DNA from 2 places in the Ruegeria sp. YTSA135 genome. Region 1 is predicted to be linked to the other one. Evidence: riboswitches for the same ligand, from Rfam matches in the RefSeq annotation. Region 1 holds a riboswitch; the other holds the start of a gene.
The links. Region 1 has a riboswitch for cobalamin ahead of AC2FIT_RS05090 (metal ABC transporter solute-binding protein, Zn/Mn family). Riboswitches for the same ligand answer to the same signal wherever they lie in the genome.

Region 1 (7,210 bases):
GACCTGCCGCAAACCCGGAAAAGAGGCCAAAGCGTCGCGGCCAGCTATTTTAAGGTGGATAAACACGTCTAAATCAGTCAGCCAAGCCTCGGTGGGTTCAGAAAAACATCGCCGAGACGTCGTGGAAGAAAGGCGGCGACACAGAAAACAAGGCCGCACGGCGGTTCCAACGGGTCGGCCAACCCGAACGCCATGGATGGGCCCGCGTGCAGCTAGGAGTTTTGTTTGGCAGAACCAAGCTGCTTCCGAATTCATCTAATTCAGAAACCCGTTTAACCCTTTTCGGATGAGGTCCTGGTCCAATCCACCCATAAAAGCATCGCAAAGGCACAGCCCAATGCAAGGACCGCGGCCGACAGGCCGAAAATCAATAAACCCGAAACCTGGTCAATCTCCATGACGATCAGTTTTCTGACCACTGCGAGGATGCCGATCATCAAGACAACCCGGACCTGTTCGTAACCCTTGCTGCCCTTCACCATCAAATGCACGGAATGGGCCAGTTCCAACGCTATTATCGCCCCCAGCAGCAGGGCAAAAGCTGTTGCAGGTCCTCGTATGTCACGCCGGTGCCAGAGGCCATCACAACGGCCGCGGTTTCCCGAAGGAAACTGGCTGTCGCAAGCAGAATGACAATCAATGTTCCTGCCAACAGCATGACCGCCACAGCCGCAGAAAACCAAACATAAGCCCTGTCAACCAGATCGCGCATTTCGAAAAGGTAAATCGAAATGCGCAGAAGTCATCTTGAAACTGCTGAGATTCAAGCGCCGATCGTGTACCTAAAAGACCTAGTCATAGCGCAGCTCCGTCGCCTTGCCGCGAAAGATCGTATATGACAAGGCAGTGTACCCGGCGATGACAGGCAACACAAAAATCGCGCCGATAAGGATGATGAACAGGCTTTCTGGCGCGCTGGCCGCCTCGTAAATCGTCAACTGCTCGGGGACGACATAGGGGTAAAAACTATAGGCCATCCCAAAGAACGCGAGCGTGAACAAAACAATCGACGCCGCAAACGGGAACCAGGCCCAACTGTCATTCCTAGTCGGAAGGTGGCGTAAAGCGTACCACAGCAACGCGATCAAGACCCCGGACATCAGAGGCAGCGGCAACAGCAGGAAAAATTCGGGGAAGGTGAACCATTTCTCGAAGATACGAGGGCTGACCAACGGGGTCACCAACGAGACGGCACCGAGCCCGATAATAAGCCCCCAGATGCCCCCTTTGGCCCATCGAACGGCTTTTTCCCGTAGTTCTCCGTCGGTTTTGAGGATAATCCAGCAGGCGCCGATGAACGAATACCCAACGGCCAGGAAAACAGCCGTAATCATCGCAAAGGCCCATGTGGCCCAATTGCTTTCCAACCCCATGATGTACTTGCCCAGCATGAAGCCCTGCGATAGGGCGGTTATCGAAGAGCCCGCAAAAAAGGCCAGGTTCCAGTAGTATTTGTGATGCGAGGGCGTTTTGACCCGAAACTCGAACGCAACGCCCCTTAGGATCAGACCGATCAGCATGATGGCAACTGGCAGGTAAAGTGACGTCAGGATCACCCCATGAGCGGTTGGAAAGGCCACCAGCAGAATGCCGATGGCCAGAACCAACCATGTCTCGTTGGCGTCCCAGAACGGCCCGATCAAGGCGACCATCCGGTCTTTCTCCGCGTCATCGGCGAAGGGGAACAGGACCCCTACGCCAAGGTCGAAACCGTCCAATATGACATAGACCAGAATCGACACCCCCATGAGTGCCGCAAAGGCGAGCGGCAGCCAGTAGGTCGGATCACCAAAGAGTTCCATCGCGTTTACTCCGCCGGTACCGCTTTGACGCCCTGGGGCGCCGAAGCAGGATGATTTTGCTGCGACAGGCCGGTTCTGGCCGCTTTACGGGCTAGGTAGAACAACACTCCGACATAAGCAGCCAGCAGCAGCGCATAGATCATCAGATATGCCGCCAAAGTGGTTCCCACCATCGGGGCGGGAACGTCTGCCACCGCCTGTTCCGTCGTCAGCACGCCCTGCACAAGCCACGGCTGGCGACCAATTTCGGTCGTGTACCAACCCGCCAGAGTGGCAACCCACCCTAAAAAGGCCATCGGCACCAGCGCCACCTGCATCAGCTTTGGCACCCCACCCGGCCCACGGCCCCGCCGCATGAACCAGAGCGCGGACCAACTGAGCAAAAGCATGGTAATGCCTGTTCCCACCATGACGCGGAATGACCAGAAAACAGGCGCAACCGGCGGGTGCAGAGCGGTGCCATCCTCGGCCACGAAATCGTTCAGGCCCGGCACAACACCATCGGCCTTGTGCGTCAGGATGATCAAGGCAAGGTTCGGGATGCTGACCTCAAGGCGGTTATCCCGCGATTCCTCGTCCGGGATTGCGAACAACACCAGCGGGACGTTGGATTTGGTCTCCCAGTTACCCTCCATCGCGGCCACTTTCTGAGGCTGATGCTCTAGCGTGTTCAGGCCGTGCAGGTCACCCATATAGATTTGCACCGGGATCAGCAGCGCACCAAGCCGCGCCGCAGTCTTGAACGTGGCCCGCACGTCCGGGCCACGGTCTCCGACCAGCCAGCGAAAAGCTGACAGGCCGAGGATCAGAAAGGCCACTGTCAGGCCACTAGCCAACAACATATGGGTCAAGCGGTACGGCATTGAGGGGTTGAAAATGATCGCCCACCAATCTGTCGCAAAGGCCACACCGTCGCGCATCTCAAACCCTGCGGGCGTGTGCATCCAGCTGTTCAGAACCAGAATCCAGAACGCGGACATGGTGGTACCAAACGCCACGAGAAAGGTTGCAGTCGTGTGCAGCCAGTTCGGCAGCTTTGAAAAGCCAAACAGCATGATGCCAAGGAACACGGCCTCAAGGAAAAACGCCGTTAGAATTTCGTAAGCCAGCAACGGCCCTGCGATATTTCCGACAGCCTCCATAAAGCCAGGCCAATTGGTGCCGAATTGGAAAGACATCGTAATTCCGGAAACGACACCCATGGCGAAGGACAAGGCAAAGACCTTGACCCAGAAACGATAGGCTTGCATCCACTTCTCATCCCCGGTTGCGTTGAAGCGCAGCTTGAAAAACAGCAGCACCCAGCCCAGTGCGATCGTGATCGTCGGGAAAAGAATATGAAAGGAGATATTCGCCCCAAATTGAATTCGGGACAGCAGTGATGTGTCCATCTCACACCTGTATTTGGTTCGTTTGATAGACAGTTCGCGTTGGATATTGAGGGTAAAAGACACCCTGCGACAGCCCGTCATGCGGCACAGTATCCCATGCGAACTACGGCCCAATCATACCACTTCTGTGAATGCGATTTTTCGAATTGATGGTGAAAAATCCACCTCGTGTTGGGTTGATCAGCTGACTGACCCGATCAACAGTGCGTCCGAGAACAGGCGGCCACCGATCTTGAGCGCCGTTTCCTCCGAGATTTGCTGAACCAGGGCCGGGTTGGTGATATTTTCTGCGAACAGTGCCGCCGAACCTTCAGCTTTCAGTTGATTAATCAGGACTGCAACGTCCTGTGCCGAAGGCTCAGCCTTGGGATCGATGCCGACGGGTGCAGGGAAGTTCATACCGTGGGCATCCGTCAAGTCCCCAAACGCGTCATGCGAGGTCACACTGTTTGACAAACATTTCTATGCATGCAGGTCAAATTCACCACCGACCTTGACCGGCGTGACACAATCAGTCGCGACAAAGGCTATCGCTTCGGCGCCCAACTCTGAAATCAACGGTCTGACCATGTTGAAAAGCCCAGGCCGTGAACAAGGATGATATCCGCTTAAGCCACACCGCGCGCTGTCCGCAGGGTCGGGGCTCAACTGACTTGCAAGTCAACGCTTTCCTCATCCTTCCGAGGTCTGTGCCCAGTGGACGATCTCGGGACGGCTTTCCGCCTACAGTTGCGGGAACAACTTTGGATTTGGCCAGATGGCTGTACCGAATTCCATTTTTATTAGCACGTCTCGCGCATGGAACCACCGCGCCTTATGCGCTTTAAATCATTCGGTCGGTCAGGGTTTTTCAACATGAGAAGCAGATTATGCAGTTGAGACAGGGCGGTTGGCTCCTTTTTTACGCAGCGTAAGGCTGAGTAGAGTGATTTTGGCCAGAACCGCTTGCGTCAGGCAGCCAGGCACGGGCTGGGCGTATTGGCACGGATTGCCGCTGTGGGCACCTTAGCCCCGTATCCCGTCCTCATAGCGTTTGCGTTCAGCGTCCGCAGCCCTGCGCCATTCGGCCCGCAATAGGTCCATACGACGTGGGATTGGCGTATCAAGAACTTCGGCTTCGACGATCCGCTCGGTCCGGAAGTAGCGAAAGCCTTGGCGCAACTCACACCACGCGGCAATGATACGGCTTTTGTCTCGATAACCCAGAAGGACCGGCCAGATCACTCGGCGCGAATGTCGACTTGTGAAATCTGTATAAACAAGAGAAATCTTCTTGCGGTGCCGAATGGCCCGGCGGATGGATGCAGCCCCGAGCGTCTCCTCCGGCTGGCCTATCGGCGCAACGCTGACCACTGGCTCTAGAAACGAGGTTCGGTATTTGGCTGGTGCAACGGTTTCCAACTTGGTGATCAGCTTTTCAGCGGCCACCGCTAGTTCGGGCTCACCCCGTGTTTTGACCCACATGACCCCGAGCATGACCGCCTCGATCTCATCCGGTGTCAGCATCAGAGGCGGCATGTGGAAACCCGGCTCAAGGATGTAACCGATACCGGCTTCACCGGTGATTGGCACACCCTGCGCGATCAGAGCGGCCATATCCCGGTAGACCGTACGCTTTGTGACACCCAATTCGGCCCCAATAGTCTGGGCCGAGATGGGCGCCTTCGCCCGTCTCAGGATTTCGATGATTTCGAACAGCCTGTCACCGCGTCGCACAAGGGGCCCTTTCGACAACACCACTTATACTGACGCTATGCTGACAACACGCTGTCAGCATAGGGGTTGTAGAGACACGACCGTTGTCAATTAAGGATTCCCATCATGAGATTAGCCCTTACCCTTTTCATTCCAATCGCAGGTGCCGCTCAAACCACAGATGTTGCAGACGACACGGCAATAGCCGCCATGGGTGCCTATGTGCCAAGTGACGACGTGCAGCAGTCTAAGTCCTTCTACCGCAACCTGTTGAGCCGCGCGCCGACAATCGAACTGCCCGATTTTGTTGCTTTCGACATCGAAGGCGGTTGGTTTGCCATCGTCTCTCGGGATCGGTACGCACCCGGGGCCGAGCCTGGGTCAGGCGCGGTCCCCTATCTGCAAGCTGCCGATCTTGAAGTGCTTCGATCCCGCGTCGCGGCAACCGGTGCCGCAGCACCTGAGATACTCAAGGAGCCCGGAATCCACCTTCTCAAGATCACTGATCCTAACGGCCAATTGATCGAGTTCTTCAAGCTGACCGACAAGTGACGACAGCGGAAAACGCAATCGGACATGCCTCAAAAAGGAAATCTCCAATGCAAATGAGCTACTGCGTTATCGGGACGAATGACATTGACGCCGCAACTCCGTTTTACGACCGGCTTTTTGATCGTACCGCGATGAACCGCGTGTCACCCAGTGAAAGGATGACGTATTGGTTGGGCGAGGGTTTTGCCTTTGCAGTAGCCATCCCTTTTGACAAGCAGCCCGCCACCAATGGCAACGGCACCATGGTCGGCTTTAGCGTGGGATCACCCGCAGAGGTCGAGAGGCTCTACACTCTTGCAGTCACGCTAGGCGGGACATGCGCGGGCGAGCCGAAACAGCGTGGCCCACGATTTTCAGCATATGTACGGGATCTGGACAGCAATAAACTGTGCCTTTCGGATTAGCGCATTGAAACACCGCTGGTCGGTTATCAATCAGGTAAAACGCGGCCGGACGTCCGATTGCCGTCACATTTGCATCGTCACTTTGGACACTGAGCGCACGGCGCGCCCACGAAACGGAACATACCCGGTCGTTTGCGCCATGCCAGCCAACCAAGCTCGGGGCTTTACAACGAAGGAAAACGAGAGAGTTGCCCCAGAACAAGTGAACGTTTTACAAACCGCGCTGGCGCTGTTTTACGTAAACGATCCTAAGCATTCACCTTGATGGGTTGTTCTTTGGCCATCTGAAGACTCAAAATCAGGAAGGTCGGCGGAGGACAAACGAAACAATGCGGCGTCATATCGCATCGTTTCACAGTGGCTTTTTGGTTCCTCGGACTACGTTCTTCCGGGACTGAACTGATAACTTCAGGAAGAAAAACCACATGCCCAAGGCTGACGATCAGGCGGTTCAAAAGCAAATCCTTTGCGGAGCAGATGACACTTCCCCGCAACGTGCCACTGTGTATTTTGACGGTTCCTGCCCGCTGTGTTCCCTTGAAATAGGGCATTATGCCTCTTGCGAAGGCGCAAATGGCTTACGGTTTGTGGATGTTTCAAACCCTGACGCACAGCTTGCAGAGGGGCTCTCGCAGGACAAAGCAATGGCAAGGTTTCACGTGCAATTGCCTGATGGAACGCTTGTGTCCGGAGCAAACGGGTTTGTCGCCGTTTGGCAGGCTTTGCCCAAGTGGCGATGGCTTGCGCGCGTAGCTCAACTTCCCGGCGCGGTGCAGGTGATGGAGTTTGCCTATCGCATTTTCCTGCCGCTGCGACCGATGCTGTCACGGATCGCCTCGCGATTGGGGGCTAAGCCGAAGAAACACTCGGATACCACCGTATGACCAGTCCAGGCGATGGTCATTTAAAGCGACTGCTCAGGCTTGCAAACGGTGCATTGAACCCCGAACCGGGCACCGGCAGGATAATGATCGCGCTCGGTTTTGGTCTCTTCACTCATATTGTTTTTGCGTTGGCGGTTGCGGCCATGGTCATTGCGATGTTCTTCGGCATGAGCAAAAGCCTGGGCACGGTGCCATGGCCAACCGCCACACTTACCAACGCCCTACTGATTTTACAGTTCCCTTTGGCGCACTCTCTTTTGCTGACCGGCCGTGGTATGAAGTGGCTGGCTCGTTTTGTCCCCGGCCCGCATGGCGCAACTTTGGGCACGACAACTTACGCCATGATCGCTTCCGTGCAGCTTTTGGCTCTTTTTGTTTTGTGGACCCCAAGCGGTATTGTCTGGTGGCAGGCCGAGGGATGGGTCTTGTACTTGTTCACGGCGTTTTATGCGGCGTCGTGGGCACTGTTGATCAAAGCCAGT
Region 2 (7,210 bases), on a different contig from region 1:
CTATGTCACCCACGAAAAATTCCGCCTGCCGCAGTTGGAAGAGCATGTGGATATGGGCGGTGGCGCCAGTTCGATTGGTGGGTATTTTACCGATATGCTGGACCCGTCGATGAACTGGCAAGACGTGGCCCAGATGGTGCGCGATTGGGATGGACAGTTCTGCCTGAAGGGCATCATGACTGTCCAAGATGCCAAGCGTGCAGCCGAGATTGGGTGCACCGGTATTATCCTGTCAAACCACGGTGGCCGTCAGCTTGACGGGTCTCGCACGCCTTTTGATCAACTGTCCGAGATCGTGGACGCGGTTGGTGACAAGCTGGACGTGATGATGGACAGCGGTGTGCAACGCGGAACCCATGTTCTGAAAGCGCTGTCGTTGGGGGCTAAAGCAGTTGGCGTTGGGCGGCACTATCTTTATCCTTTGGCTGCGGCAGGACAGGCGGGGGTAGAGCGGGCCTTGGGTCTGATGCATGCCGAGATTGAACGCGACATGAAACTTATGGGCGTCACTAGCGTCGACCAACTGAGCCGCGAGAATATCCGCTTTCGAACAACCTAGTCAGAGGCAAGAGCCGAAATGACCAATGACGCATTGATCAAACTCTTTCGCTCGATCGTCGGATCGCGCCACGTCCTGACCGGAGAGCGCGCGACTGAGAGGTTTCGACGCGGCTTTCGCTCGGGCGAGGGTCAGGCGCTGTGTGTCGTTCAACCCGGTAGCCTGCTGGAACAGTGGAAGGTGCTGCAGGCCTGTGTCACGGCCGACAAGATCGTCATCATGCAAGCCTCGAATACCGGCCTGACAGAAGGGTCCACACCCAAAGGAAGTTATGACCGCGACGTTGTTTTAATCAACGTGAGCCGAATGAATGCTTTGCACCTTTTGCAAGGCGGGCAGCAGGTGCTTAGTTTTCCGGGCGCGTCGTTGTTTGAGCTGGAAAAGCAGCTGCGCCCGTTGGGGCGGACGCCCCATTCCGTGATCGGTTCTTCCAGCATCGGCGCTTCGATTCTGGGCGGGGTTTGCAACAACTCGGGCGGCTCGCTATGTGAACGCGGCCCCAGCTATACCGAGCTGTCCCTTTTTGCCAAGATCACCGCTGATGGCGAACTGACGCTGGTGAACCATCTGGGTCTGGATCTGGGCAACTCTCCCGAGGAAATCCTGACGCGGCTTGAAGCTGGGGATTTCGACAAGAACGCCCCCACGCCCGAGGGGCGCAATGCCTCGGATCCGGATTACACGACGATCTTGCGAGATGTCGATGCGGATACTCCGTCGCGCTTTAACAACGATGGTCGCCTGTTGTACGAGGTGTCTGGCTGCGCGGGAAAGCTAGCGGTTTTCGCGGTCCGGCTTGACACATTCCCGACCTATGACCGCGAGCAGGTTTTCTACATCGGAACAAACGATCCCGCTGACCTGACGGAACTGCGGCGTCACATCCTGAAAAAATTTGAGACACTACCGGTTTCGGCCGAATATGTGCACCGCGAGTGCTTCGACATTGCCGCGAAATACGGCAAGGACACACTGGTGATGATCGATAAGCTGGGAACCGACAGGCTTCCGATGTTTTTTGCATTGAAGGGCGAGGTGGATTCGCGCCTGAACAAGTTTGCGTTGACCAGAGGGTTCACGGATAAGTTCATGCAGATTGCCTCGCGTCTATGGCCCGAACATCTGCCGAAATTCCTGCATGAGTTTCGTGACAAGTACGAACACCACCTCATCCTGAAAATGCACGATGGCGGTATCGAAGAGGCAGCTGGGTTTCTGCCCGACTTCTTCGAAAACCGCGGTGCGGAGTTCGTCACCTGCACGCCGCGCGAAGCCAAGATCGCTGGATTGCATCGGTTTGCCGCCGCTGGTGCCGCCGTGCGGTATGGTCATGTTCATGCGGCTGAGGTCGAAGAGATCCTGGCGCTGGATATCGCGCTTCGCCGCAATGACCGTGACTGGTTCGAAACTCTGCCCGCCGAGATCACAGATCAGCTTTTGGGCAAAGTCTATTACGGCCACCTGATGTGCCATGTGATGCATCAGGATTATATCGTCAAAAAGGGATGTGATCCCAAAAAGATAAAGGCTGCGATGCTAAAAATTCTGGAAGAACGCGGTGCGGAATACCCGGCAGAACACAATGTTGGCCACCTCTACGAGGCCAAGCCCGATCTGGCCGCACATTACAAACGCTGCGATCCGACCAATTCGCTCAACCCGGGTATCGGTAAAATGTCCAAGGCGCGCAATTACGGCGAAGAAAACGCTGCGTAAGCGTTTTCGCGTGATTTGGACGCACGTCAAGCTGTTCGCAGTGCATCCGTAACATGGGCGATGAACGCAGCAGTGTTTGAAACCCGCGCACCGGCTTCGGCTTGGGAATGCAGGCGCAGGCTGTCGTGTTGCGGGCGATCCCGCTCTCAGGCGGTATGCACAGTTCGGGCAACGCCAATTGGCGAAGGCGTCGCAAGACGCCCGCGCCACTATTGTTTGTCAGACTTCGACTTCGACCTTTCCGATCGGGTTCGAGCAGCAGGCCAAGATATACCCGGCCTCAATATCGTCTTCTGAAATGCCACCATTGTGGACCATGTGGACGTCACCCTTGATCTTCTTGACCTTGCAAGTTCCACAAACACCGAACGTACAGCCTGATGGGATATTCAGACCAACAGACCGTGCAGCCGCCAGAACCGTATCGGTTTCGGCCACCTTCGCCGTGACGCCTGAGCTTGCGAAAAGAATTTCGGCACTGGTGTCGTCGTCGGGAACAACATCATCCAGTTCCGGTTGCTGTGCTTTAGTCTCAACAGGTGCGCCGAAACTTTCTTGGTGGTAGTTTTCCATGTCATAGCCCAGACCGGCAAGCGCATCGCGCACAGCTTGCATAAAGGGCTCCGGGCCGCAGCAGTAAACCTCGCGGTCCAGATAATCCGGTGCCATCAGGCCCAGCATCAGCTGGTTAAACTGGCCTTGATATCCGGTCCAGGGGCGGTACGGGTCGGGTTCCTCGACTACAAATTTCAAGTTCAGCCCATGCGTCCGGCTGGCCATTTGCTCTAACCGCTGGCGAAAGATGATTTCAGACGGCCGTTTGGCACAATTGATGAACACAACGTCCAGCGTGCGCCCTTCATCCCACATACAGGTTGTCATCGACATCAAGGGTGTGATGCCTGAACCGGCCGAGATGAACAGGTATTTGCCAGAGGAACTCTTGGCATTCGTGAACAAACCTGCCGGGCCAATGGCTTTGATCCGCATGCCTGGTTGCAGGTTGTCAAGCATCCAGCGCGTGCCGATGCTATTGGACTGCGCCTTGGCCGTAATCGTGATCGATCTGGGCCGTGAAGGCGACGATGAGATTGTATAGGTGCGATGCACAACGCCGCCCGGTTGACCCGGTGCCGGAATTTCCAGCGTCAGGAATTGTCCGGGCTCGTAGCTGAACAGGGCGCCAGAAGGGGCCCGAAATGTAAAGCTGGCAGTATTTGGCATTTCGGGCACGACCGAGACGCATTCCAAACTTTCACTGTCCTGCCAGACGGCTGTTGCCGAGGTCACAACGTCCATAACCGTCACTCCGCAGCTAAAGCGTCAGGGATCAATCGGCGCGTCAGAGTTGCGCAATACCAATCGACAAACTGTAAAACGCCGGATTCCTGTATCGCAGAATAGGGTCCGGGTACATAGGCCGGGCTGTTGATGCCCTGCTGGTTATCCTCAACCACCTGGCGGTCTTCATCATTGGTCGCTTCCCAAACTTCGGTCAGGCGTTTCAGGTCATAGTCCACGCCTTCGACGGCATCCTTATGGACAAGCCATTTCGTCGTGACTTCGGTTTCCGTGGGGCTGATTGGTGTCACGCGGAAAACGATGGAATGGTCCGCCAGAAAATGGTTCCACGTGGTCGGATAATGGAATTTCAACAACGATCCCGCATCAGCAAAGGGTGATTGGCCCAACCAGCGGCGCACGGCGGATTTGCCATCCATCGTGTAACTCTGGGCCCCTTCCTTCAGGGGCATTCGGGCCAGACGGTACTGCCCATCCTCGTGCAGGTAAAATTGTGACGGCAGCCCTGCGGCTTCGCAGCGGTCGAAATGGGTTCGCAAATGTGCTGGCAGAGCGCCCCCTTCGATGCCGGTTACGGTCGGATCATCGGGGAAAGTGCGGCACAGCGCGGGATGGTTCCCTCCGCAGTGGTAACACTCACGATTGTTCTCCCAAACCAGCTTCCAGTTCCCGTTCTCGATTATAGAGCTTTCGAAAGCGACCTTGGCATTGCCCAGGTCATGTGGCTCTAGATAGGCCCCTGCGATATTGGCGAACGTATCAAAGTCCGGCGCGTCCTCTGCCAGACAAATATAGACCAGACCGGCCAGCTCGCGGCAGTGCACTGCCTTTAACCCGTGCTGCTTGGGGTCGAAATCAGCACCCATGTCCCGCGCCCACAGCAAAGAGCCGTCAAGTTCATAAGTCCACTGGTGGTAGGGGCAGACCAGCTTGGGCGCATGGCCCTTGGACGCTTTGCAGATCACCGATCCGCGATGACGGCAGGTGTTATGAAACGCCCGGATTTGATTGTCTGCACCGCGCACGATGATCACGCGATAGGCACCGATGTTATAGGTGACATAGTCGCCTGCTTTGGCCAATTCACATGCCGGAATGGCAAATAGCCAATCGCGGTAGTGGATTGTTTCAAGGTCGGTCTGAAAAATCTCCGGGTCGGTGTAGAATGCCTGTTCCAGGGCATAAGCCGGATTTCGACGCGCCAACAGGCTTTGAATTCTGTTCACTTCTGGCTCTCCTGCCGCGCCCCGCGGCATTGCTTGGGCAGATGACAAGAGGGACCAGTCCGGAGGCGCGTGAGGATCGCGTCCGAAACCCGTGCCCCCACCGCCACCCGCAGTTTGACATATCAGCGAGGCTGGTTTCCGGACTTGGAAGGGGCTTGCGCCCGGTCTCAGCACCTTCCCGGGATCCTCCCCCCAGTGGTTGATTGCTGAGCCTGACCTTCGTTACCGTTGCGGGGGCAGTGCCGGATTTGCACCGGCTTCCCAATTCTCCGCCACCTGAGAATCAAATGTCGGCACCTCGTGGCCGTAAGTTATTTCAAGCCCAATCCAGCGCTGAAATACTTGCGACATTTTCCGCTCTGAAACAGACACGCCGGTGTACTGCTTGGTGAAAATGTCTGCCTGCGGTTCGAATTGTGTACCGATGCGAAGGTCTGCAATCGAAACGCCGTTTTCAAACCCCGCGAAACTGCGCCGCAAGGTGGTCGATCAACGCACGAATACGTGCGGTCAGGTGGCGGTTTTGCGGGTAGGCCGCGTAAAGGCCCAACGATAAAGCCTCTTGCTCTTCGAACAGAAGTTGCAGTTTTCCTGTGTCCAAAAAGGACTGCCCCGTATAAAGCGGAATCCGCCCGATCCCCAGCCCATCCGCAGCCATATGTGCAACCGCACGCGGTGAGTTTGCGCGGAAATTGCCCGTAACCGGAACCGTGTATTCTCGACCTTTTGCTTTGAACGCCCAGTGGTCAGAAAAGCTGCCGGTGGTCTGAAGCAGGCAATTATGGGTTGCCAGTGCTGCCGGTTCTTTTGGTGTCCCGTGCTGCGCCAGGTATTCGGGTGACACGCAGCACACAATCCGCATGTCCGTGAGCTTGCGTGCGACAAGGTTCGAATCCTTCAAAACGCCGAACCGAATGGCCAGATCGAAGCCTTCCTCAACCATCGAAACATGATGATCTGACAGGTGCAGCTCGATCGAGACCTTTGGATGCTCGGTCTGGAAGGGTTTTAACAGATGGATCAATTCGGCCGAGCCAAAGCCTGTCGGCGCAGTAATCCGTATGCGCCCCGCCAATTCTGTCTGGCGTTGCTGGACAAGGCGTTCTAATTCATCGAACTGCTCCAGCAGGGGCAGACAGCGTTCGTAATAGGATCGCCCGGTGTCGGTCAAGGTGACACTGCGGGTGGTTCGGTTGAAAAGCTGCGCATTCAAACGATCCTCCAACTGGCCAACATATTTGCTGGTCAATTTAGTGCTTATACCGATCTGTTTTGCGGCTTCTGTAAATGACGAATGTGCTGCCACTGCCGCAAAAGCTCGCATGCCCTGAATCGTATCCATTGTCTACGCCACGTTCATAGTAATTCACCAAATTGATATATTATCGCCCAAGTGAAAGCAAACTATGTCTGGGGCACAGATGCTGATCAACAGCCCAAACCCTCAATCAGAGAAAGAGTTTCCAGATGTCCGAAACGATCCAAATTCACAGCTTCCCTCTATCCGGTCACTCGCACCGGGTCCGTCTGTTCGCCAACCTTGCCGGGATTAAACACGACGTTATCGACGTGGATCTTGCGGGTGGTGAGCACAAGCGCGAGCCGTTCTTGACGCTCAACCCGGCGGGTCAGGTGCCCGTATTGCAAGACGGCGACGTGGTTGTAAGCGACAGCAACGCCATTTTGGTCTATCTGGCCCGGAAGTATGCGCCTTCCTACCTGCCTTCTGATCCTGTCGGTGAAGCCGAGGTGCAGAAATTCCTGACCCTCGCAGCGGGTGAGATTGCGTTCGGCCCTGCCGCCGCGCGTCTGATCAACGTGTTCAACGCACCTTTGAACATGGAGTTTACCCATGCCACTGCGGCTAATGTTCTGAAAAAGCTGGATGACCACTTGGAGGGCCGCGACTGGCTGGTCGGCGATGCGCCAACCATCGCGGATATTGCAATCTACAGCTACACAGCACACGCGCCCGAGGGTGGCATCTCGCTTGAGCCTTATGCGAATGTGCGTCGCCTTCTGGCCAATGTCGAGGCGCTGGATGGATTTGTCCCCATGCCAAGCACCGCAGTTGGCTTGAACGCAGCCTAATCCTGCTATGCAATTGGCCAGTCGCACCCGCGACTGGCCTTCGATCCCACAACACACGAGGTCTGCCATGAACGATCAAGCCACTGAAATGAAATCTCCCTTTCATGCTGGCGAGCGTGAGATGCAATCTCGTGTTGGTAGGCGGGATAGGATCGAGGAATTCGGTCGCAAGTTCATTCGTCCGTTCATGCCCGACCAGCATCGAGAATTCTTTGGCAAGCTTCCCTTTCTGGTCTTGGGCAGCGTCGACGCCGATGGCTGGCCGTGGGCGTCAATGATCTCGGGCCGTCCGGGGTTCATACAGACGCCACATGAC

Region 2: another riboswitch for cobalamin. It lies ahead of AC2FIT_RS17010 (aromatic ring-hydroxylating oxygenase subunit alpha); the one in region 1 lies ahead of AC2FIT_RS05090 (metal ABC transporter solute-binding protein, Zn/Mn family).

The regions. Positions count from the first base shown of each region.
Region 1 covers NZ_JBXWNC010000003.1:56,132-63,341, reverse strand. Annotated here, with positions in the region: gene AC2FIT_RS05110 (phosphate-starvation-inducible PsiE family protein) at 273-509, opposite strand; gene AC2FIT_RS05105 (hypothetical protein) at 515-712, opposite strand; gene AC2FIT_RS05100 (cytochrome d ubiquinol oxidase subunit II) at 792-1,802, opposite strand; gene AC2FIT_RS05095 (cytochrome ubiquinol oxidase subunit I) at 1,808-3,193, opposite strand; gene AC2FIT_RS05090 (metal ABC transporter solute-binding protein, Zn/Mn family) at 3,374-3,637, opposite strand; cobalamin riboswitch at 3,818-4,020, opposite strand; gene AC2FIT_RS05085 (helix-turn-helix transcriptional regulator) at 4,199-4,909, opposite strand; gene AC2FIT_RS05080 (VOC family protein) at 5,015-5,440, shown strand; gene AC2FIT_RS05075 (VOC family protein) at 5,488-5,844, shown strand; gene AC2FIT_RS05070 (thiol-disulfide oxidoreductase DCC family protein) at 6,270-6,728, shown strand; gene AC2FIT_RS05065 (methyltransferase family protein) at 6,725-7,210, shown strand, end outside.
Region 2 covers NZ_JBXWNC010000014.1:63,870-71,079, forward strand. Annotated here, with positions in the region: gene AC2FIT_RS16995 (alpha-hydroxy acid oxidase) at 1-559, shown strand, start outside; gene dld (D-lactate dehydrogenase) at 578-2,275, shown strand; gene AC2FIT_RS17005 (FAD-binding oxidoreductase) at 2,495-3,574, opposite strand; gene AC2FIT_RS17010 (aromatic ring-hydroxylating oxygenase subunit alpha) at 3,580-4,833, opposite strand; cobalamin riboswitch at 4,916-5,119, opposite strand; gene AC2FIT_RS17015 (LysR family transcriptional regulator) at 5,258-6,145, opposite strand; gene AC2FIT_RS17020 (glutathione S-transferase family protein) at 6,271-6,894, shown strand; gene AC2FIT_RS17025 (pyridoxamine 5'-phosphate oxidase family protein) at 6,962-7,210, shown strand, end outside.